Regions from separate parts of the Sporomusa termitida genome, predicted to be linked through region 2. Evidence: a T-box and tRNA genes for the amino acid it is inferred to sense, from the RefSeq annotation. Region 2 holds a T-box; the other holds one or more tRNA genes.
The links. The T-box of region 2 lies ahead of tyrS (tyrosine--tRNA ligase). A T-box ahead of a tRNA ligase gene usually reads a tRNA of that ligase, here a tRNA-Tyr.

Region 1 (12,348 bases), 2.3 Mb from region 2:
AGTGTAAACACACCGGAGGCCGCGTTATAACCATTTTGAGTTACACGCTGCAAATCCCCGGCCTCGGCAGGAAAGCTCATCCTAAAAGCTTTTACTTGTATAACCTGCGGTCTACAGCCTTATGCATATAAACTTTATGAATGTTACTCTTTTTTGCCGGGTGCTTTGAGCGGATTAACTTTGACACCAGGGCCCATAGTTGAGCTTAAGGAAATATTGCGCATATACTGGCCTTTGGCAGCAGATGGCTTAACCTTAATCAAGGTATCAATCAGTGTATAAAAATTCTTAAGCAGTTTTTCACTGTCAAAAGAAACTTTGCCGATAGGAGCATGGATATTACCGGCTTTATCGGTACGGTATTCAATCTTACCGGCTTTAATTTCATTAATGGCACGGGTTACATCAAGAGTAACAGTACCAACTTTGGGATTAGGCATTAAGCCCCGGGGTCCGAGAATCTTACCCAGGCGCCCCACCATACCCATCATATCAGGTGTAGCCACCGCTACATCAAAATCAGCCCAGCCACCCTGAATTTTTTCCACCATATCTTCAGCACCGACGAATTCTGCACCGGCGGCCTCAGCTTCTTTGGCCTTTTCCCCTTTGGCGAATACCAGCACCCGTTTGGTTTTACCGGTGCCGTGAGGAAGCACAACAGCACCGCGAACCTGCTGATCTGCATGTTTCGGGTCAACGCCCAGTTTAACCGCAACTTCTACAGTTTGGTCAAACTTAGCACTTGCAGTCTTTTTTACCAGTTCTACTGCTTCATCAGGGTCATATAACTTATCTAAATCGACAAGTTTAGCAGCTTCGATATACTTCTTGCCATGTTTAGGCATATTAATCAACCTCCTTTGTGGTAATAACGGAAGTACTTAGTCCTCCCACTTACGACGCCGCTATTAATCGACGACGTCAATGCCCATACTGCGGGCAGTTCCTTCAATCATCCGCACAGCAGCTTCTACGCTGGCAGCATTGAGGTCTTGCATTTTAGATTCGGCGATTTCCCGCACCTTATCCCGCTTAACTTTAGCAACCTTCTTTGTGTTAGGTTCGCCGGAAGCAGTTTCAATACCGGCAGCTTTTTTCAAAAGAATAGCGGCAGGTGGAGTCTTGGTGATAAAGGTAAATGATCTATCTTCAAATACCGTAATTTCGACCGGAATAATAAGACCCGCTTGTTTGGCCGTTCTTTCGTTAAACTCCTTAACAAAAGCCATGATATTGACGCCAGCCTGACCAAGAGCCGGACCTACAGGAGGAGCCGGAGTAGCTTTACCTGCGGGAACTTGCAGTTTTACAAGCTTTACAACCTTTTTAGCCATTATATTACACCTCCTTAATCAACTTTCGTGACCTGAGTAAACTCAAGCTCTACAGGTGTTTCCCGACCAAACATGTTGACAAGCACTTTAAGCTTGCCCCGATCAGGATTAATATCCATTACCGTGGCTGTCCAATTTTCAAAGGCACCAGAAGTAATTCGCACTAACTGATTGAGTTCAACATTTATTTTGGGTTTAGCCTCTTCCATACCCATTGATTTGAGGATATGTTTGACTTCACTTTCGCTCAAAGGAATCGGCTTGGTTCCTGAACCGACAAAACCAGTAACCCCCGGCGTATTGCGCACAACATACCAGGAGCGGTCTGTTACAATCATTTCTACCAGAACATATCCGGGGAAAACTTTTTTCTTGGTAATTTTTTTCTTACCGTCTTTTATTTCCACTTCATCTTCCATGGGTACAAGCACACGGAAGACTTCGTTTTCCATTGCCATAGAATGGACTTTTTTCTCCAAATTGGCTTTTACCTTGTTTTCATAACCGGAATATGTATGGATAACATACCAGTGTTTTTCGAGCTTTTCGGATTCCATAGCCTCAAGGGACGCTAATACGTCCCCCACCTCCCCAGTCTACTTCATGATCACCTTTAACACCTGAGTAAACGAAGCATCAATTACCCATATCAGAGCAGCAACAACAATAACCGTCACAAATACGATTCCCGTATAGGAAATAAGTTCTGATTTGCCCGGCCACGTTACCTTTTTTAATTCAGCTTTTACTTCCCGTAAAAATTTCTTCCAGCGCGATGTATTCGTCTGGACAGCTGTTTCCTGGGCGGCCATTCTCTCACATCCTGTGCGTGCATTTTGATAAAGGCAACAATGCTTAAGCCCCGCAAGGGATTGAAAGATTGCTACTCTACCAATCGACCACACCACTACTTATAGTGGCAAACTTAAGCAATTGTTACAGTTACTTTGTTTCTTTGTGCGGAGTTTGTTTCTTGCAAAACTTGCAGTATTTGTTAAACTCCAATCTATCCGGGTCATTTTTCTTGTTTTTATTGGTCTGATAATTGCGTTGTTTGCATTCTGTGCAGGCCAATGTTACCGCGTTGCGCATCCTGTACACCTCTCTTACCAGTAAATATAGCGCCGTGAGTCTATAATTTAATAGTTTTTCTTAAATGTCACTAATACAATTTATCATAATTATATCGGCATGTCAATAGCCCACAGGTTCGGGCATGTCAATAAATAAGGCAGGGTTATTTCCCTGCCTATTTATTATATCATATAAAACTTCAAATATACAGTTTTTCTATAAAATAACATATTTTAACTATTCAACAACCGCAGTTACAACGCCGGCACCAACGGTGCGGCCGCCTTCACGGATTGCAAAACGCAGGCCTTCTTCAATAGCGATCGGGGTAATCAGGGCGATGTCCATTTGAATGTTGTCGCCAGGCATTACCATTTCCACGCCTTCCGGCAGGGTAACAACACCGGTTACGTCCGTTGTCCGGAAGTAGAACTGCGGACGGTAGCCGTTAAAAAACGGGGTATGACGGCCGCCTTCTTCTTTCGACAGTACATATACTTCCGATTTGAATTTGGTGTGCGGTTTAATCGAACCTGGTTTTGCCAGTACCTGGCCCCGTTCGATTTCTTTCCGGTCAACACCACGCAGCAGGGCACCGATATTATCCCCGGCCACGGCCGAATCCAGCAGCTTACGGAACATTTCTACGCCCGTTACTACGGTTGATTTCGGTTTTTCTGTCATACCTACGATTTCGATGGTATCACTGACTTTTACTACACCCCGCTCTACACGGCCGGTTGCTACTGTACCCCGGCCGGTAATGGTAAATACGTCTTCCACCGGCATCAGGAACGGTTTATCAGTGGCCCGTTCCGGCGTCGGGATGTAGCCGTCAACTTTGTCCATCAGTTCATGAATCTTGCCGCACCATTCGCATTCGCGCTTGGCGCAGCCGCAGTTAAGTACTTTTACTGCCGAACCGCTCACTACCGGAATGTCGTCACCGGGGAATTCGTAGCTGGAAAGCAGTTCGCGCACTTCCATTTCCACCAGTTCCATCAACTCCGCGTCATCAACCAGATCCGCTTTGTTCAGGAACACAACCATGGCCGGTACGCCTACCTGGCGGGACAGCAGGATGTGTTCACGGGTCTGCGGCATCGGGCCGTCAGCGGCCGATACAACCAGGATGGCGCCGTCCATTTGGGCGGCCCCGGTGATCATGTTTTTAACATAGTCCGCATGGCCCGGGCAGTCAACATGCGCATAGTGGCGGGCAGGAGTTTCATATTCCACGTGGGCGGTGTTGATGGTAATACCGCGTTCTCTTTCTTCCGGTGCTTTATCGATTTGATCATAGGCCATGAACTCGGCGCCGCCGTGTTTGGCCAGCGTCATGGTAATTGCGGCAGTCAGCGAGGTTTTGCCATGGTCAACGTGACCAATTGTACCAATGTTAACATGGGGTTTGTTTCTTTCAAACTTTTTCTTAGCCATTTTCGAGTGTTACCTCCCCTTAATTATAACTTTATCATATTATGTATTAACACAAATAATCAGCAGTATACATCATTTTACAAAACTAGATTATTCTATTTAATAAGCAAAATTCCTGCTGCCGCCAGCAATAAATATAAAAACCCTGCAAATATCTGCAGGGTTTTTATATTTACATGGTGGCGGCGCAGGGATTTGAACCCCGGACACTTCGGGTATGAACCGAATGCTCTAGCCAACTGAGCTACGCCGCCATATTAGGATGGAGCTAGTGACCGGGATTGAACCGGTGGCCTTATCCTTACCAAGGATACGCTCTACCGACTGAGCTACACCAGCAAATAGCGCAAACGACTTATTAGCGCCCATCTGCTTCGTTGCTCCTCAAAGCGTTTGCTTACGCACTTCCCAGTGCGCCGCGCTGCACGCTTTTCCGGTGCGCCTCGCATCTGGACACTACTAAGCCGTTTGCGGCTGCGTGGCAGATAGTTGGCTTGTCGCAGATGGTGGGGTTAATAGAGTTCGTTTCTTTATAAAGCTGTGCTTTATAAATTCAGGTTAGAACCTATAAAGCACGTGAATTACTTTGGTTGCGGGGACAGGACTTGAACCTGTGACCTTCGGGTTATGAGCCCGACGAGCTACCAACTGCTCCACCCCGCGATGTTATTAAGATTGTGATTGGTGGAGGGAGGTGGATTCGAACCACCGAAGTCAAAGACGGCAGATTTACAGTCTGCTCCCTTTAGCCACTCGGGAATCCCTCCGAATTTGGATGGAGCTGGCGAGAGGAATTGAACCCCCAACCTGCTGATTACAAGTCAGCTGCTCTACCAATTGAGCTACGCCAGCATCTTTTTTTTGTTAGCCCTGTCTAGTGACAAAACATATTATATAATACCGATGATGCTGTGTCAACATCTTTTTACTAGTAATTTTTACATTTAGCCGTTGTCCGTCTTTGCCGGCCATAGGCTTCCCAGCTTCGGCAGATAAGACGCATGGCTAAGTTTGAAATGAACCGCATTTTTTTATCTATACGCCAAGGCTAACATTAACCTCAATAGGCTCAGAATCGATCAGTAAACTAAGCGCCAAATACTTAGTATTGCTTACCTGTACGGTGTACTCACTACCAACAACAATGCTGGGAGGCGAAATATCCACAGACAGACCCTGCTTTTCAAAATTTATGGCGGCATTGGCCGTAACCATATTAACCATTTCCGAAAGGGCGCTCTGGGCCATCTCGTCCATTTCCGGCACAGGCATTCCCATCATAATGGTTGAGGCAACCTTCTTCGCGGTATCAGCGGACATATTATAGGCTACATTTCCCTTAACGCCTCTGGTAATGCCGATCATTACCGTAACCCCCTGGCTTGCCAATAGCTGTTCCTTGACCGACAGTCCGCGCCGGTTGATTTCTTTAAAGCCGAGCTGCGGCAGGATTGTTGTTATTGCTTCTAAAAATGGATTAATTAATTTCACATCCAAAGCGCCATAACCTCCAACAGATAAATTCATCAGCTTAGCATCTATTATTACGCACGTATACCAGGAATCCGCGGCGATTTACTTTATAAAAAAATAGTAATAAGAGAGTCCGGCTACAACAAACCGGTAGTAAGCAAACGAAGCCAGGGTGGAGTTATTAAGAAACCGCAAAAACCAGACAATGGATACATAGGCGGTAATAAACGCGACAATAAAGCCAATAGCGAACATCGTAACGTCCTCAAAGCTCAGCTGATTCCATATTTTCATTAAATCGTACATGCAGGCCACCAGCATAAGCGGCACGGCAATGATAAAAGAAAACTCGGCTGCGGCTTTGCGGCTCATACCTAAAAATAATCCACCGGCAATGGTTGAGCCAGAGCGCGAAAAGCCTGGCCAAAGGGATAAAAATTGAAACAAACCCACAAAAAAAGCCTGTTTTATTGTCATCTGATCGACATTATTGGTGACCGGGCGCCGTGAGAATTTCTCAGCTGTCAGCATGAGCAGAGCACCGGCAATCAGACCGATAATCACTGTGTAAGGGGAAAAAAGATAGGTCTTGATGAATTCATGCAAAAGATAGCCAAGCCCCATCACCGGCACAATGCCGGCCAACACATGCATAGCCGTAAGGCTGCCGCCAAAACTGTTCAGGGCCGGGGGCCTAAGCATCGCCAAAAATTTGTCTTTATATAAAATCAACACGGATAAAATAGCCCCTAGTTGGATAAACACCTCAAATACACTGGCTTTTTCCCCTTCAAAGCCTAATAAGGAACCAACAAGAATCATGTGCCCGGTTGATGAAATCGGTAAAAATTCTGTCAACCCTTCCACAATACCAATGATTACCGCAATCAAATTGTCACTCACTGGGTCACTTCCCTCTTCTTATTATTGTGATCTGCCTGCAGCAAACCGATTACCTGCCTGTCGGTGGGAAAAGCAAGGTCAGGCACCGAGTCCAGCGGAAAATAAGCCACCTGGTCTAAGTCATCGCCCGGTCCAAGGGTGCCGCCAATAACTTCGGCCAAAAACCAGACACCGACAGTATGAACAGCCGGATTATGAAAGTTTGATAAAACCGCGTAAACCTGACCGGGTTCGATAGACAAGCCTGTTTCCTCCTGGAACTCCCGTTTAACCGCCGCCCGGATATCTTCATCATATTCCACATAACCGCAGGGTATGCACCATAACCCGGGATAACTGGCAGCTACAGCCCGCCGGCCCAGCAAAATTTTCCCGTTTTGCCGCACAATTGCCGCAACCCCCACAATCGGATTCTCATACATTGTATAGGAACAGGCGGCACAGACCAGGCGCTCACGGTCCCCCACCTGACGATAACCGACCTGGCCGCCGCATTTAGGACAATAATTAAAACGCTGACTTTTCATAATTACCTCCCTGAAACATGTTCCTATTTTACCACATTTCGGTTAAATATCTTGCATATTCTAAAAAATTTAATATTTTCGTAAGAAAAGCCCGGGGCATCAATGTAAAAATACATTGCACTCCCGGGCATCATCATGAATTACATGCAGCCGTTTGTCCTGGTCCATGAAAGCAATGAAAACATTGTTAATGGTGCTTACATGTTGGCAGCGAAACTCTTCAATCTGCTGTGGTGATAATCCCATATCAGCCAGTACGCGTTCCTGCAACTTTCCCTCCAGGATTACAGGTACCAGGACACTGTTCGGGGTAACATTAAAATTAACCTGACAAGGTGTCAATGGCAAATGCTCCGCTTTCTTTAGCACGCTTAGCCGGCCATGGGGCTCTAACACGGCAAGTTCTACGACAGTAATATCGAAAACGTCTCTTTCCCGCAGCAGCTGCAACAGGGTTTCCACAGGCATATGTACCTTGCGCAGGCTTTCTTTGATGATTTGACCGTTTTGCACCATCACCAGCGGTTTAAAGTTAAGTTTATGGTTGACCGGGCGAATTTTAATACTTAACCAGCCAAAGACCAGTTGCATTCCTCCCAGCGCCAATAAGGCAATCAGCGAGCTTGCCAGTTCAATGCGGGGATCAACAATAAGTGCACCTGCCACTGCGCCAATAGTAATTGATGTCAGAAAATCAAACGAACTGAGTTCACCCAACTGGCGGCGGCCGATGGCCAGCATGATGACAAGCAGCACCCCCATGCCGGCAACAACCCTAAATAGAGTAATGCCCAATGTTTCCATCGTAGCCCTCCATTGCGCGGCTGCAAAAACCTCGCTATTTAGGGCTTATTATAACCCGGGCCCAGTTTTCTTAATCACCAAAACAAACACCAATTGCCCGGCCGGCAAGTAATAGTTCGTCTTCAGGCGTAATATTATTGGCTTTACCGGCAATGTCAGCAATTGGTACACGAATAATCCGGTTTTTTTGTAAAGACACCATAATACCGAAATGTCCCGCCAGCACACTTTGCGCAGCAGCTACGCCGTAACGTGTTGAAAGCACCCGGTCAAACGCGGTTGGCGTCCCGCCCCGCTGAACATGTCCCAGTACGGTGCAGCGGGACTCCATGCCTGTAAGCTCCTCAATCTCTCTGGCCAGCTTTTCACCGATGCCGCCCAAGCGCACTTTTTCATGACTGCCTTCGACAATACGCGCTATTGATATTTCCCCGCCCAAAGCATGAGCCCCCTCAGCAATAACAATTAAACTGAACTGCCGGCCCCGCTGCTGACGTTCCTTAATCTTGGCAATAACCGAGCCAGTGTTAAAAGGTATTTCCGGAATTAAAATACAGTCAGCGCCGCCAGCCATGCCGGCATGTAATGCAATCCAGCCGGCATATCTGCCCATCACCTCAAGCACCATAACCCGGTGATGTGATTCGGCGGTAGTATGCAGCCGGTCAAGAGCATCTGTAGCCACACCAACAGCGGTGTCAAACCCGAAAGTCCGCTCAGTAACCGGTATGTCATTGTCAATAGTTTTCGGAACAGCGACCACCGGCAAACCCAGCTGATGAAATTCCCCGGCAATCTTAATGGTTCCATCACCGCCGATAACAATAAGCGCCTCAATCCCGGCCTGCCGCAGGTTATTCAGAGCGCGGGCCGACATATCTGTATAAATAACCGCCCCCGCCTGTGTCTGAGGATAGTTAAAAGGATTATCACGGTTCGTGGTTCCCAGTATCGTCCCCCCGCGCGGCAGAATCCCGGCCACACTTTCATCTGTCAGTTGCATCATTTTATTTTCGACCATGCCGCCAAAGCCATTTTTTATACCCCAAACAGTAAGTCCCCGGCCCAGTGCCGTTCTCACAGCCGCCCGGATTACAGCATTAAGCCCCGGTGCATCACCGCCACCTGTCAGTATTGCTATCGTTTTTATTTGATTCAGCTTTGTCATATGCTCAACCACCTCCGTTATATATTGGGATGATAAGAAAAGACTTGGCTTGTGCCAAGTCCTTTAGGACGACGGCAGAAGCCTTAGTCGTTCTTATGTCCACAGAATTTTTTTATAAATTCTGGTAGACTTAGACTTGGCTTGTGCCAAGTCCCTCGGGACGCCGGCAGAAGCCGTCTGTGCCCGTTGGGTAAAGATTTTTCTTATCCCTTAGTTCACAGCATCGCATCGTATTATGATGGAGTAAGAAAAAATGACACCGGCTAATGGTGTCATTTTATACTACGTTGGTCATCATAGCTGTCACTGTAGTTGTTTAGATCTGCCGGAACCTCTTTATTCAGGCCGGTTAGGCCTCTGTACATACCCCGAATATCGCTGTCTTCACCGCGATTTTCCAGATATCGCTCCAGTTTACGTTTTACTCTTTGCAGAGCATTATCAATCGATTTGACATGACGGTCAAGTTCAACGGCAATTTCTTGATAAGACTTGCCATCAAGATATGACATCAGTACCTTCCACTCCAGATCGCTTAAAATCTCGCCCATTTTCTCTTCAATATCAACAAACTCTTCACGGCTGATTACCAGTTCTTCCGGATCAGTGACTTTAGAGCCGGATAACACATCTAATAGCGTCCGGTCAGAATCTTCATCATAAATGGGTTTATTTAAAGAAACATACGAATTCAAGGGAATATGCTTCTGTCTAGTGGCGGTCTTAATGGCGGTAATAATTTGCCGAGTTACACACAATTCCGCAAAAGCTCGAAACGATGACAGCTTATCATTGCGGAAATCGCGAATGGCCTTATATAAACCAATCATGCCTTCCTGGATGATGTCCTCACGCTCAGCGCCGATTAAAAAATACGATCTGGCTTTAGCCCGCACAAAGTTGCGATATTTATTAATCAAATACTCCAGAGCGACCGTGTTGTCATTATCTTTGGCGTCAAATACTATTTCTTCATCAGTTAAGTTGTCAAAACAACCATACAGATCGCGTTGAGTATTAACCCGCATCGCCCCCACTAGTTTTTATTTTGCTGTCGATAATGGCCAAAACCAATTTTCTTTTATCTGCAAAAACCGGCCATTTGTCATTGTGAAAAAAATAAAAGTGCACTAAAGGGATAGTGCCTACGGTATTAGTTCACGTCTTATCACAATAAATTATACCTGTAAGCGCAAAGTTAGTCAAGCCCATCTCTGCGCATCGCTTCAAGGCGCTTAAAAATATCCTGTCCCAGACGGCTGCCAAGCTCATGCCGGTCCCGCGCAAATACCTTCTGGGAAATGTTTGCCTTAATCTCTTTTTTGGCGCTGGCAACGTCATTTCTTAGTTCGCGGGCTGAAATCCGGAACGCGCCCGCCCCCAGAACAAACATTTGCTCGGCCGAATCAGAGGTGACAACATAAACACGTTCTCCCTGGCGGACAAGATAGTATACCATTTTCTCGATACAGCTGTCAGCCGTTTCACCTTCTTTGGTGTAAATCACCTCCAATTCACTATTCAGGATCTGGCTGGCACCTTTGCCGGCAGCCAGATGGGCATCAAACACAATAATTGTCTTAAATCCTTTATATGCACCATACTCACTCAGTATGTCCACAAGTTTGGCCCGGGCATATTCTAAACTGTCTTTTATTATACTCAACTCCGGCCAGGCATTAATCACGTTATAACCATCGACGATTAACAAGTCCATCGAGAAAAGATCTCCAATCTTATTGCATACTGCCGGCATCAAACGGTTTGTCTGTATCCTTAGTCCTCTTTGTTTCTGCCTGAACCGGTTTTGGGGCCGGTCCGGTTTTGATCACGGTATTGTCAGGGGCATACTTGTCGCGCGATAGTACCTCGCGTTTTAGTTCTGTCCCATTATTATCACGGATAATCCGGATAACAGTTACTGAGTATCCGGGTTTACCCGGTTTTTCAACCTTGTTTTCGCCCGGGGGCAACGATGGGTCGGCTTTTTTTATGGTAGCCGGCTGAATCACCTGCTGGTCAACTGTCACAATATCAATGTTTTTATCAAGAGCACGCTGTCCGAATATCCCCACATTCAGTTTGTTGCCTTCTGCTTCGGCCATAATCATTACCGGCGCCGAGCTGTTATTGGCAAATTTAAAATCCAGGGTATTATACGCAACCGTTGCATCCCGCCCCAGCGGAACATAAGCAAGCGGCTTAGAATGGTTGGTACGTTCCACAATGTTAAGCCCGGCCAGCAGTACAGCGTTATATAATGTTGATGAAACCTGACATACACCACCGCCGATTCCAGGTACAAATTCGCCATTAATAATCTCCATGGCCTCTTTAAAGCCCTGTGATTTTTCTCTGGGGCCCACAGTATCGTTGTAGGAAAAGACCTGTCCGGGATAAAGCAGTTTGCCATTTATCTTTTGGGCAGACAATTTTACATTAGCTGTCCGGTTGGCATCTTCGGTGTTAAACACAGTTGTATACACGGCAACCAGTTCTTTTATGCCATTTTTAGCAAGCTCTTCGGCCGTAATTTCCGGATAGACCGGTTTTACCGGCAGGATGATGGTATTGGTCTCAGAACGGTTAACCGCCGACAGCATTAATTTTTTCAGAGCGGCAACATCAATCTCCTGCCCCTCGACCTCAGACACAATACCACCGGTATGCAGGCTGAGCGTGGCATTGCGCGGCGGTTTGTTGATATTTTCCTGAAGCTGCTCCAGGACTGTGTCAAGCTTATTCTCATTATACCTGATTTTGAGGGGCGTCGACCACCCCTCCACCTGGACGTCGCTAATTTTTTTCAGACGCTGCCACCAGGAGCCTTCACGCCCCACCTGCCATGCAGCATCGGCTGTTGCTTCGGCATCAATGCTATAATCAATATGCTCAGGTTCAATACGAAATGTCGCACTGCCATAAGTTAGCAAAATAGGCCGGCCCACCTGATCTTTTTGCCATACTGATAGCATTTGCGCCACTTCATCCCGGGATTTTCCGGCAACTTCAATGTTGGCCACTCTTACACCGCTATACACTGTCTGGGCAAACAGCGGCCTGGTCAGCCAAAAAGCGGCTATCCCGGTTAATATGATGGCCACTGCCAAAATGATCCCCATCCAGTGTTTCATTTTGTTTTCAGCTCCCTTTGTCTAAGGACTTCGTACAGCAACAGCGAGCATGCCACCGATGCATTAAGAGATGCAATCTTGCCCCGCATGGGGATACGCACAATATAATCACAGGCCTCTTTTGTTAACCGCCCCATGCCTTCGCCCTCACTCCCGACAACAATAACAACAGGGCCGGTAAGGTCGGCGTCATAATAGTCTTTTGTTCCGTCCATATCGGCACCTACTACCCAAAGGCCCTGTTTTTTTAAGGCTTTAAGGGTTTGGGAGACATTGCCGATTCGTGCCACTGGTACATGCTCAACTGCACCGGCCGAGGTTTTAGCTACGGTTTGCGTAAGAGGACAGCTGCGTCGTTTGGGGATAAGTACACCATGAACACCGGTTGCATCAGCAGTGCGTAAAATGGCCCCCACATTGTGAGGATCAGCCAATTCATCAAGAAGAACCAAAAATGGCGGCTCATCTTTCCCATAGGCAGCTGCCAA
Region 2 (12,348 bases):
TCTGGCGGAAACCGCCGAAGCCCGCGAGCTGCTGAACAATATCCCCACTGTGCCGCTCGGAGGAATCCGCGATGTGCGGGCGGCAATAAAAAGAGCGGAGCTTGGAGCTGTTTTGGAACCCCATGAATTATTGGCAATCGGCAGTACCCTGTATGCGGCCAGGCGTATGAAAAATTTTTTCGGCGACCTGCCTGTAGCAACGCCGCTGCTAAACTCGATCGCCGGCCAAATAACGGTCTTAAGAAATATTGAAACAATGATAGAGGCAACAGTAACCGAACAAGGCCAAATCAGGGATGATGCCAGCAGCGAGCTTTTAAAGCTTCGCCGGGAGATAAAGCAGGCCCAGGGCCGGGTAAAAGAAAGACTGGATAGTATTCTGCGGTCAGGTGAATACCAGAAGTTTTTTCAGGATGCGTTAGTCACGATGCGCGGCGATCGGTATGTTATCCCGATAAAACAGGAATTCCGCAGCAATTTTCCCGGTATCGTGCATGACCAGTCAGCCAGTGGTGCCACCTTGTTTATTGAACCCATTGCCATTGTCCATTTGAACAATGATATAAAACAGCTGATGGCTGCCGAAAAAAGCGAGATTGAACGGATTTTAACAGTGGCAGCCGGTCATATTGCCAAAGTGGCGGCAGCCATTGCCGCTAACCTTGCAGTTTTAGCCCGGCTGGATTTTATTTTTGCCAAAGCGAAACTGAGTATTGACATGCAGGCCATTGAACCGGTGATTAACCATCAAGGATATATTAAGCTGGTGCAGGCGCGTCATCCGCTGATCGCTGCTGAACAGGTGGTACCCATTGATGTCCACCTTGGCCGGCACTTTACGACCTTGCTTATTACCGGACCGAACACAGGCGGCAAAACCGTAACCCTGAAAACAGTAGGCTTGTTTGCCCTTATGACCCAGGCCGGTTTATTTGTACCGGCGGCGCCTGATTCGGAGATGCCGGTGATTGGCAATATCTTTGCCGATATTGGTGATGAGCAGAGTATTGAACAGAGTTTGAGTACCTTCTCCGGCCATATGACCAATTTGGTTAACATACTAAAGAAAATATCGGCCAACGATTTGGTGCTTATTGATGAGATTGGTGCCGGTACCGACCCCAGTGAAGGGGCGGCCCTGGCGATGGCAATCCTTGAATATATTCATACACTTGGGGCCAAAACCATTGCGACTACACATTATAGTGAATTAAAAACCTTTGCTTACACCAGACCGGGAATTGAAAATGCCAGTGTAGAATTTGACATACAAACCCTATCTCCCACATACCGGCTGCTGATCGGCATACCTGGCAGCAGTAACGCCTTTGCAATTAGCCGCCGTCTCGGGCTTGAGACCGAAATTATTGCCCGCGCCAGGGAATTAATTAATAAAGAGCACGCCGATTTTGAAACCGTGCTGCAGGCCCTGGAAGAACAAAAGAAATTGTTTACCGTCCGTTTAGATGAAGTAAAACGTCTGGAACAGGAATTGAATAAAACAAAAGAAAAACTAGCTGCTAAAGAGAATAATCTTACCGAAAAAAAGGCGGCAGTGTTAGCCAAGGCCCAGGAAGAAGCGGCCGGCGTTATCCGCCAGGCCAGGCGGACGGCGGAAGAAGTAATTGCCGAACTGAAGGAGCAGTTTTCTGAGCGCAGCGGCCGGGAACGGCAGAATGCCATTGAAACTGGCCGACGGAAGCTTAAGGCCAGCAGTGCGGAGATTAACCAGTTTGCCGTCGAGGACCGGACTGATCTGCCTGCATTATCGGCGGCGATGGTAACGCCGGGAATGAATGTCTATGTTGCAACATTAAAACAGAAAGGCGAAGTGCTGGCAGTAAGCGGCGCTGATGTAACGGTACAACTTGGTGTTTTAAAATTTACTGTGCCGGTATCAGCCTGCCGGGTGCTGGCCGAACCGGTTAAAGCGCCGGGGCCGGCTGCTGCCAAACGCAGCCTTATGCCCAGGGCTGCAAACGCAGCCCGGCAAATTGATATTCGCGGTATGAGCATTGAGGAGGCTGAAAACGTACTCGATAAATATATTGATGATGCCATCCTGTCAGGCTTAACGGAGGTGCTCATCATTCATGGCAAAGGGACAGGGGCTTTGCGCAAAGGCGTGGGGGCATACCTGAAAAATCACCCCCATATAAAAAGTATCCAGATTGCGGAACTTAACGAAGGCGGCACAGGCGCTACGATTGCTAAACTGATTTAATATAGAAAAATAACAAAACCGGGGGTTAATACCCCCGGTTTTGTTATTTTCAAAAGTTGTTTTTCCAGTTTAAATAACGGCCAAAATTTTTACTGTCCGGATCATCAGGCTCTTCTGCCTCCTGGGCGGGTATTGGCTGCTGCTTAAGTGCTGGTACCGACTGCGGATCGGCAACCGGCGCCGGGGGAGCAGGCTCAGATTCGCGGGGTTGTTTTTGTGGCTCGGGCTTGGGCTCTGCTTTGGGTTTGTCTTGAGCCGGGCCGCCAAGGCCGCCCAGATTGTTTAACAAGCCGAGAACGGTGCTGATTGTGCCGGGGTTTAGTTTGGATTTAAGCTGCGGGCTGTTTAATAACGGTAATAGTGACATTAATGTATCGGGCGAGAAACCGCTGCCGCCGATACCGCCACCGCCCCCGTCACCGCCCTTTGTCAATTCACCCAGTAGTTTATGGAGCGGATTGCTATTAGCTGCCGGTTGATTTAGGCCTGGCTGGCTGATGGCATTATTATTTTTATTAACAATAGAGAATAAACATAGTAGTGCCAACACTGTAATTAAATTGTCAGAACCGGCCCCGGCACTACTATTAGCGTCCAGCATCCGGGTTATTGAACCTAATAGCGATGAAGATCCTGGATTATCGGTATCGTTCGGCATAGTACCTCCTCCTTAAAATATGCCAGGAATTTTGGGCAGGTTTAAATCTGTGGCCAGCTTACTCATTGCTTCCTGATTTAGTTCGCGTGATTTGGCCAAGGCGTTATTAATGGTAGCTGTTAATAAGTCCTGTAACAGGGCTGTATTATCGGCCATAAGATATTTTGCATTCAACTGGATAGAGATAAGCTCCTGCTGACCGTTTACAAGAATTTTCACAACATCGCCACTTGATACCTCTATTCGTTCTTGTTTCAGTTGTTCCTGAACATTATCAACATTACTCTGAACTTTTTTAACCATTTCCATGATATTGCCAAATTGTTCAAACATTGGTTATGCACCTCCTCTGTTTTTATCCGATAGCTGACTGCCACTAATTTAACTGCCAATTCCGGGTGCAATAGTGGAGTAAGCTCTCGCTTATAAGGTATTTTGTTTATCCAATTTATTCAATTACGCATTTTTTGTGAGTGTCCAAACTTTTTTAGAGACCAAATACTCTTATCTTTCATATATTGGATTAGAAAAAAGTTCAATGTGAGGGTGGGTGGGAATATGCGCGTGCGGAAATATCCACGGAATCCAGGCGTTACTGCAGGCAAAGCAGCTAAAGCAGAAGAGCAACAAGCCGGGCCTCAGGATGTTACAGAACAACCGGAGAACCTGCCGGCAACAATACCCAAAAAAACAGCGGCTGCCCGTGGACCGGCTGCGTTCTTTAGAAAAGTAATGGAAAACCCCAGCTTCAACATTCAGTTGATGGTCATTCTATTAACACTGGCCTCGGAAAACTTTTCTATGGACAGGCGGATTGACTCCATGACTTCCACGGTAGACAAAATTAGAAATGTTACCGACGTAATTAATAGCACCATGCAGTCGGTGAAGGTGGCAACCGATGCCCCTAAACAAATCAGAAGACTATTTGAAACAAATAAAAATTAGCGCTAAATGCCAGTTGAGGTCAGTAACACTTCCTACACGAACTGTATATATTGAAGTAGAAGGGCGGGCGGTACTTCGCCCTCGTTAATAGACGATTAAGGAGGAGGTAGTGTTAATGTCTCGTGGTGGATTTGGCCGCAATGGCTTCAGTGGTATCTGGATTATCATCATTATCCTGTTACTGTTCTTTTTCGATAGTGATGATACTTCACTATAAGCATTACTTACAGAGGAACACACTGCAATAGCGTGTGACCCCCAAAAACAGGGTTCAGATATTAAGGGTAAGAACAGAAAGAAATTTTCAGGAGATTGGGAGGAGGAAATATAATGGCACGTGGGTTTGGCGGTTGCGGAGGTTTTGGTGGTGGGTTTGGCGGTAGCTGGATCATTATTATAATAATTATTATTTTACTTCTTTGTTTTTGTGACAACGACAAAGGAATTAGCAGTTGCTAACCTCTATTAAATGTATATGCAACAGAGGAAAAAAACACGCGTAAAATTTACGCGTGTTTTTTTTTGCGAACTAATTCTTTTTTATCGGTGCGTTGGGTTTAGGAGGGGGCGGCGGTGCCAGGGGGGATAATGGACTGGTATCGCTCTTTACCGGCGGTGGCGGCGGCGGTACTTTCTCATCGCTGCCAGGCTCCCCGCTGCTGCCGCCGGCATCAGGGTTGCTGTCTTTGCCGTCTTTATTGTCCGTAGCATCTTTGGTTACGGTTGCTGTTGAAAGCTTGTTAGGCTGAGTCCCTTCAACAAAAATCTCATTGCGGCCATCCGGATTGGTTGGATCAGTAAGCAGTAAGCCATCTTTGACTGATATGCGGGCCGAGACGATGCCCGCCGGCCTTACGAAATCACGGGCAACATACTTAGCAGCCACATCACGCATAAAACTTCGCCAGATATTGGCAGGAATGGTGCCGCCGGTAACACCGCCTAAATATTCCGGACTGTCGCAACCCATCCAGACTGCGGCGACTAAGTCCGGGGTAAAGCCCACAAACCAGGCATCTTTATAGTCACTGGTCGTGCCGGTCTTCCCGGCGGCAGGCCGCCCAAAGTAAGCACCGGTGCCTGTGCCGCTGGTCATTACTCCCCGCAGCATATCGGTAAGAAGATAGGCACTGCGCTCATTGATAACAACTTTCTCTTTCGGTGTGGACTGTTCGATTACTTTGCCAGTGCGATCGACAATTTTGATAATGGCTGTCGGTTCAACCCGGATACCATTATTGGCCAATACGCCATAGGCACTGGTAATTTCCAGGGGCGTAACACCACGGGTAAGACCGCCGAGCGACATAGCCAGATTGCGGTCATTGGTATTGCCTTTTAATACCAGGGTGGAAATACCCATTTGTTGCGCATAATATAAGGCTTTATCAATCCCTGTTTGTTGTGCCAGTTTTACTGTTACAATATTGAGCGATTGTTCCAGGGCGGACCGCAGGGTTACAGGACCGCGAAATTTTCGGTCATAGTTCACCGGCGACCAGCTGCCGAAGCTGATTGGACTGTCATCAATAATGCTGGCGGTGGTAAGACCGCTTTCAATCGCTGCTAAATACACAAAGGGCTTAAAGGCAGAACCAGGCTGGCGTTCCGCTAAGACCGCCCGGTTAAACTGGTCATTGCCGCGCCCGCCGACCATGGCTTTAATATGGCCGGTCTGGGGCTCGATTGCCACTAAGGCTCCCTGCGGCTGTTTGATACCGTTTTCGGTACGTTTGGTAGGGAGTTGGTTCATGGCCTGCTCAGCAGCAGCCTGCATTTCCAGGTCAAGGGTTGTATATACCTTAAGGCCGTCTTTATAAACGGCGTCAGCCCCATATTTATCAATGAGCTGCTGCATAATATAATCAGTAAAATAGGAAGCAGTTGACATGTTGGCAACCGAACGGGTAGCCAGCTTAATCTCCGTGGCTCGGGCTTTAGCCGCGGTTGCTGCGTCAATATAGCCATATTTAACCATTTGGTCGAGTACAATCGACTGGCGTTCTTTGGCGGCTTTCATATTGCTGGCGGGAGAATAATAGTTAGGGCTTTTGGGGATCCCGGCAATCATTGCACATTCGGCTAAATTCAGATCCTCAACATTTTTGCCAAAATATATCTGCGCAGCGGTTTGGACCCCATAAGCCCCCTGACCAAAATAAATTTGGTTCATATACATCTCTAATATCTCATTTTTGCTGTACTGGCGTTCGATCTGCAAAGACAAAAATGCTTCCTGGATTTTACGCTTAATTGTCTGTTCCTGTGAAAGCAGGGCATTTCTGGCTAGCTGCTGGGTGATTGTACTGCCGCCTTCAGATATACCTCTGTCAGCGAGGTTGGACCAGACTGCCCGCAAGATCCCCCGGGGATCAACACCGCTGTGCTGATAAAAACGGGTGTCCTCGGCCGAAATAAATGCATTTTGCAAGTGTTTAGGGATTTTATTGAGTGATACAGGTAACCGGTTTTCCACGGAATGGATTGTCGTTATCAGTTTGCCGTTGGCATCAAAAATCTGTGATGAAACAGCCGGACGTATTTCTCCTTGCAAAGTGGGCATGGTATGGATACTGGCTGTTAAAAAACCCAGGCCGGCGCCGGTCAGCATAACCAGGAAGACAACAACCGCCAGCACTGTAATTGTGCGTGTGGCTTTCCTGGGTTTGCGCCGGTTGGTTTCTTTGCTTTTATGGTCTTTATCTTGCATGGCTTTCTCCCCTTACAAATTCTTTATAAGTTCAATGTAGTGCAGTCAATCTAACCTGAATTTTCAAACCGGTCACGGTACTAGTACCGTGCGTCACCTAAAAATTTGGCTTAGATTGCGGTCTTTTTCCGCCCTGCTTCGTTGTCGGCGCCTTGCATATGTCCGATATGCGCGGCTTCTCCGCCTCGCAGGACAAAAAAATCCTCGCACTCTAATCGCAAATTCTAAGTGACGCACGGTACCAGGATTTGATTCGCTAATCATTATACCACAAAAAATTAGCATGCGGCTTAAAAAGTGCTAAAATAGATCCTTGCACATTGGTTGGATGACTAAAATTGACAACCCGGTTTTCTTCGGGTATAGTATATATAGTAAAATATATGCGCAATATGTGATGAATGGGAAAAGTAAGCTGAATGAGCCTCGCAGAGAGCCAGGGGATGGTGGAACCCGGCAGGTGAACCGGCTGAAATTACACCTATGAGCAGCAGGCTGAACATGGATAGTAGCTTGTCAGCTCTAAAACGGCAGAATAATGGCGAGGCTATTCTTCGCAAACCAAGGCGGCGCGGGCGGCATACCGGACGTATGCTGACTGCGGCCAACTAAGGGTTGCGGAAAATAGACCGTCAGTATTCACCGGATTAGGGCTGACAAGCTGCTCGCAGTAGGCTGGGCCGGACGCCACCGTTACAAGGCCTGATAGAAGTTTTTAACTTCGCTTGAGAGGCTGATATTTCAGCAACAAGGGTGGTACCACGGGTTGTTCCCCGTCCCTGACCAGGGACGGTTTTTTATTTTTACCGGATGAATCCGGGCAATGAAGGAGGAGTTGGCAATGTCTGTACTAAACACACTCAAAGAACGGGGATTTATCCAGCAGTTAACCCATGAAGAAGAAATCGGTGAACTATTGGCCAAGGAAAAAATCACCTTTTATATTGGCTTTGACCCCACGGCCGATAGTCTGCACGTCGGTCATTTCCTGGGCATGATGGTGATGGCCCATATGCAGCAGGCCGGTCACCGTCCCATTTGTCTGATCGGCGGTGGTACGGCGATGGTCGGAGATCCTTCCGGCAAAGCCGATATGCGGAAGATGATGACAACGGAAACGATTGCCCATAACGGTGAGCGCTTTAAAAAACAGATGCAGCGGTTTATCGATTTTTCTGATGACAAGGCTTTAATGGCAAATAACGCCGAATGGTTGTTAACCCTCAACTATGTGCAGTTTTTGCGGGATATTGGCGTGCATTTTTCCGTCAATCGCATGCTGACTGCCGAGTGTTTTAAACAGCGGCTGGATAAAGGCTTATCCTTCCTGGAGTTTAATTATATGTTAATGCAGGGCTATGACTTCCTGGAGCTTAACCGCCGCTTTGACTGTATTATGCAGATGGGCGGTGATGATCAGTGGTCCAACATCCTGGCGGGGGCGGATCTTATCAGGCGTAAGGAAGGCAAACTGGCCTATGGCCTGACTTTTACCCTGCTGACGACCAGTGACGGGCGCAAGATGGGCAAGACGGAAAAAGGAGCTCTCTGGCTGGATGCTGAGAAAACCTCACCCTATGATTTTTATCAGTACTGGCGTAACGTTGATGACGCCGATGTAGAAAAATGTCTCGCACTCCTTACCTTTTTACCGATGGCCGAGGTCCGGCGGCTGGGCGCTCTTAAGGACAAGGAAATTAATATTGCCAAGAAAACACTGGCCTTTGAGGTAACTAAGCTGATTCACGGTCAATATGAAGCCGAGAAAGCGCAACAGGCGGCGGAAGCCTTGTTTGGCGGCGCCGGCAAACTGGATAATGCCCCCACGGTGGCGGTAACGGCTGATACAATCGGGGCTAAGTTGCTGGATGTGCTTGTGAGTACCGGCATTATCCCTTCTAAAAGTGAGGGCCGCAGACTCATTCAGCAAGGTGGGCTTTATGTCGGCGATGCCAAGGTTGCCGATCCGGATTTTCTGCTTGCCGCCGGCCTGTTTGAAAATAACAGCCTGCTGGTTCGTAAAGGCAAGAAGAATTATCACCGGATTATTATTAAGTAACCTGACAGGAGAATAAAAACTGGGTCGCACCTGCGACCCAGTTTTATTTTCACCGCTTGCCTGCCAGCTGTTTTTTTACCTCCTCAAGGGTTGTGCCATCAACAGGAGCCATTTGTGCTTCCGCCATTGCCATCAGGTTTTTGACCATTTGTCCGCCGCTATGTCCGCCCATGGAGCCGCCGATTTTTCCAGCCTCACCGGTCGTCATGCTTTGCCGGCCGGCAGTGTCAATTTTTTCTTTAAACCCCAGTTCTTCGGCACTCTCAGTTTTCCTCTCATTTACAACACTTTTGCAGCTGGCGCTGGTTATTTCTGTATTCATTGTGTTGCCAAGGGTTTCATTGGCAACACTCATTTTTAACTTTTCTAAACGATCCATTGGCGATCGCCTCCCGGTATTTTTATTGGTAAGGCCGATAAAAGAGTCTTCACTAATTGGATACAATATAGTATTCCCGGTGATTTTATTATAATGTTTTGTAATATATGAGTAACTAATAACCAGCTTTGACCATATATATAATTAATAAACGAAGTAATGGTGGTTTAGAGGAGGGGGAGACATGCGGTTTTCAGTGCGGCGAAAGCGTACAATGCCACTCTTGCCACTAGTCATCATCGCCTTGGGGAGTGTATTATTGTTCTTTTTCTGGCAGATTGAAACTCACCTAAAGCCAACACTGATGGCGATTGCGGAAGCAAGAGCCACCTTTATCGCAACCTACGCGATTAACAATGTCATTAACAATGAAGTCAGTCTGACTGTTGATCCCAAGACGCTGGTAAACGTCACCCTTGATGAACATGGCCGGGTAGTGCTTATTCAACCGAATACGATGGAATTTAACAGGCTGGCAGCCGATACGACGATGAAAGTCCAGGATGGGCTGCGGGCAGTTAAGGAAGAGAAGATACGTATTCCGATTGGTCAGGTGTTTGGCAGTCAGATGCTGGCTAGTTGGGGTCCTAAAATTACCGTTACGATCATTCCTGTCGGTACGGTCCAGGTTAAAGTAATTGATAAGTTTGAGCAAGCCGGTATTAACCAAACCCGGCATATGGTTTACCTTGTTGCTACTACCCAGGTCCGTATTGTTGTGCCGCTGGTCAGTGAAAGCGTAAGTATTAATACGCAGGTGCCTATTGCCGAATACGTTGTTGTCGGGGAAGTTCCCAATACATATGTTCAGTTTCCATTTCCGTTAAACAGTGATATGTTGAATGGCAGTAATGGTGGTAATAATGCTAATTCCGGCCATTGAACCAGCGTAGTGTTGTGGACGGCAGTAGCGCGAGCCTGCTAAAAGCACATGTTGCATAACATGTGCTTTTAGCGTAGAATAGATAAGAGTAATTGTTTTGTGTTGATAGTGAAAAATTTCACATTATATTGAGGTGTAGTCATGTTAAAGCTGTCAATCTGCTTTGGAAGTGCCTGCCACTTGCGCGGGGCCTACAGTGTATTAAATGCTTTCAAAGCGTTAATTGATAAATACCAGGTGCAAAGTGAAATCGATATTGAGGGCAATTTTTGCCAGGGCCAGTGCACCGAAGGTGTTGTTATTAAGTTGAATGATGAAATTATTCATAATGTAGCCAAAGAAAAAGTGCATGACATATTTGTGGAAAAAGTGTTGGGAGGGAAACCTCATTAACACCATCCTCACCCATAAAGTGAATTGCCGGGATTGTTTCCGCTGTGTACGGTCTTGCCCGGTAAAAGCTATTGCTATTAATAAAGGTCATGCCCGTGTTATTGAAGAACGCTGTATACTTTGTGGCCGGTGTGTCCGGGAATGCCCGCAGCAGGCCAAACAAGTGGACAATCAACTGCAGCCCATGCTGGCAGCAATCAGCCAGGGAAAACGCGTTGTTGTGAGTTTGGCTCCTTCTTATATTGCTGCTTTTCCGGGACATACGCTATCCGGACTGGCTGAATGTTTACTCCAGGCCGGTGTTACCGCCGTGGCGGAAACGGCAGAAGCAGCCGACAAAATTTCCGAACTATATGGCACATACCTGCAAAACATCAAGCCTGGGGATAATACCCTGATTACTTCCTGCTGCCCGGTGGTTGTGAACATTATCGAGCAGTACTATCCGCTGTTAGTCACTAACCTTGCTCCGGTTATATCGCCAATGCTGGCCCACGCGAAGATGATTAGAAATCAGTATGGGCCGGACACTTTTGTTGTATTTGCCGGACCCTGTATTGCCAAAATGGCTGAGGGTTGCGAAGGTTCTCAGGCGGATGCTGTTATTACCTTTGAGCAATTAGAAGCATGGTTACAGGGCTTACCTGCTTATATTCATAAAGCTGTTTCGCCGGCAACGCCCTTATTGCCGCCAGGCACTCCCGGCCCGGGCCGGTACTTTCCGGTAAGCGGGGGAATACTGCGGCCATGGGTTGCGCCGGCGGACTGTGACGATATTATCGCAATCGATGGCCTTGAAAACTGCCTGGAAGTATTCGCGGCCCTGAGTAAGAGCGAGTTTACCCCCACGTTTATTGAAGCGATGGCTTGTACCGGCGGATGTGTGGGGGGGCCGGCCATGGGGGGGGGTCAGTTGCTGCCGGTTAAACGCAATAAGATCATTACTTATGCCAAAATGGCAATGGACACTGCCTGCCCATACCCGGCTGCCACCGGTACAATCGACCTGCGGCGCCAGTACCAGTCCCGACCTGTTAATGCCGTCACCCCTGCCGAAGACGAGATCAGGGACATTCTTAAACAAACAGGTAAATTTTCGGCAAAAGATGAAAAAAACTGTGGCGCCTGCGGGTATGACAGTTGCCGCGCCAAGGCTGTAGCTGTATTTCAGGGGCTGGCCGAATTAGAGATGTGTGTTCCCTATATGCGTTCTAAAGCCGAATCCTTTGCCAACATTATTGTGGAGAACTCCCTCAATGCCATCATTGCCGTTAATGAGAAAATGATTATTAAGGAATTTAATCCGGCAGTTAAACGAATGTTTGGTGCCGGTAAAGAAATTTTTAAAGGCATGAGCTTAACCGAGCTGTTTGACTGCTCGGATTTTATTGCCACGGCTCAATTTGGTCACAAGATTGTGGGCAAAAGGGTGGAATATTCCCAGTATGGCATCATTACCGAACAAATGATTATTCCGGTGCCTGAACATGGCCTGGTTATTGCCATCATTACCGACGTGACCGCCCATGAACAAAAAAGCCGGGAGCTGCAGCAAATGAAGCTTGAAACTGTGAGCAAAGCAACGGAGATTATTAATAAGCAGATGCAGGTCGCACAAGAGATTGCCGGTTTGCTGGGAGAAACTACAGCGGAAACAAAATCGGCGCTGTTGGAAATGATTATGTTAATTAAAAGCAAGGGTGACATGTAATGCAGCGGCTTCATGCCGAGGTCGGCTTAGCCCAATTATCTAAAGTCGGTGAAGAATTATGCGGTGATAATGTTGACATTGTCAGAACGCCGGCAGCAACAATTATCGTCATGTCCGACGGGCTTGGCAGCGGTGTCAAAGCCAATATCTTAGCTACCTTGACTACCAAAATTGCTACGGTTATGCTTAAACGCGGCATCCCCCTGGCGGATGTGGTAAACACGATTGCGGAAACACTGCCGGTATGCCGGCAGCGTAAGATTGCCTACTCGACCCTGCATATCATAAAAATTGCTCCGAACGGACAAGCAACGGTTGTCGAGTTTGACTGCCCCGAAACCTTTCTGGTACGTAATGGCAAGGTTCTTAAGTTCCCTACCCAT

Region 1: it encodes a tRNA-Tyr, which carries the amino acid that the T-box ahead of tyrS (tyrosine--tRNA ligase) is inferred to sense. The anticodon was not compared.

Annotation. Positions count from the first base shown of each region.
Region 1 is NZ_CP036259.1:28,687-41,034, reverse strand. Features, by position in the region: gene rplA (50S ribosomal protein L1) at 144-848, opposite strand; gene rplK (50S ribosomal protein L11) at 912-1,337, opposite strand; gene nusG (transcription termination/antitermination protein NusG) at 1,352-1,894, opposite strand; gene secE (preprotein translocase subunit SecE) at 1,934-2,149, opposite strand; gene rpmG (50S ribosomal protein L33) at 2,280-2,429, opposite strand; gene tuf (elongation factor Tu) at 2,649-3,851, opposite strand; tRNA gene SPTER_RS00205 (tRNA-Met) at 4,029-4,105, opposite strand; tRNA gene SPTER_RS00200 (tRNA-Thr) at 4,115-4,190, opposite strand; tRNA gene SPTER_RS00195 (tRNA-Met) at 4,439-4,514, opposite strand; tRNA gene SPTER_RS00190 (tRNA-Tyr) at 4,534-4,618, opposite strand; tRNA gene SPTER_RS00185 (tRNA-Thr) at 4,628-4,703, opposite strand; gene SPTER_RS00180 (chemotaxis protein CheX) at 4,887-5,342, opposite strand; gene SPTER_RS00175 (undecaprenyl-diphosphate phosphatase) at 5,427-6,227, opposite strand; gene SPTER_RS00170 (NUDIX hydrolase) at 6,224-6,754, opposite strand; gene SPTER_RS00165 (DUF421 domain-containing protein) at 6,854-7,558, opposite strand; gene SPTER_RS00160 (6-phosphofructokinase) at 7,629-8,726, opposite strand; gene sigH (RNA polymerase sporulation sigma factor SigH) at 8,999-9,754, opposite strand; gene SPTER_RS00150 (NYN domain-containing protein) at 9,925-10,443, opposite strand; gene SPTER_RS00145 (VanW family protein) at 10,463-11,860, opposite strand; gene rlmB (23S rRNA (guanosine(2251)-2'-O)-methyltransferase RlmB) at 11,857-12,348, opposite strand, start outside.
Region 2 is NZ_CP036259.1:2,327,796-2,340,143, reverse strand. Features, by position in the region: gene SPTER_RS10890 (endonuclease MutS2) at 1-2,224, shown strand, start outside; gene SPTER_RS10885 (hypothetical protein) at 2,274-2,882, opposite strand; gene SPTER_RS10880 (YbaB/EbfC family nucleoid-associated protein) at 2,895-3,215, opposite strand; gene SPTER_RS10875 (hypothetical protein) at 3,441-3,830, shown strand; gene SPTER_RS25650 (hypothetical protein) at 4,161-4,289, shown strand; gene SPTER_RS10870 (transglycosylase domain-containing protein) at 4,360-6,540, opposite strand; T-box leader at 6,929-7,324, shown strand; gene tyrS (tyrosine--tRNA ligase) at 7,382-8,599, shown strand; gene SPTER_RS10860 (small, acid-soluble spore protein, alpha/beta type) at 8,649-8,978, opposite strand; gene yunB (sporulation protein YunB) at 9,163-9,861, shown strand; gene SPTER_RS10850 ((2Fe-2S) ferredoxin domain-containing protein) at 10,003-10,254, shown strand; gene SPTER_RS10845 ([Fe-Fe] hydrogenase large subunit C-terminal domain-containing protein) at 10,211-11,965, shown strand; gene SPTER_RS10840 (SpoIIE family protein phosphatase) at 11,965-12,348, shown strand, end outside.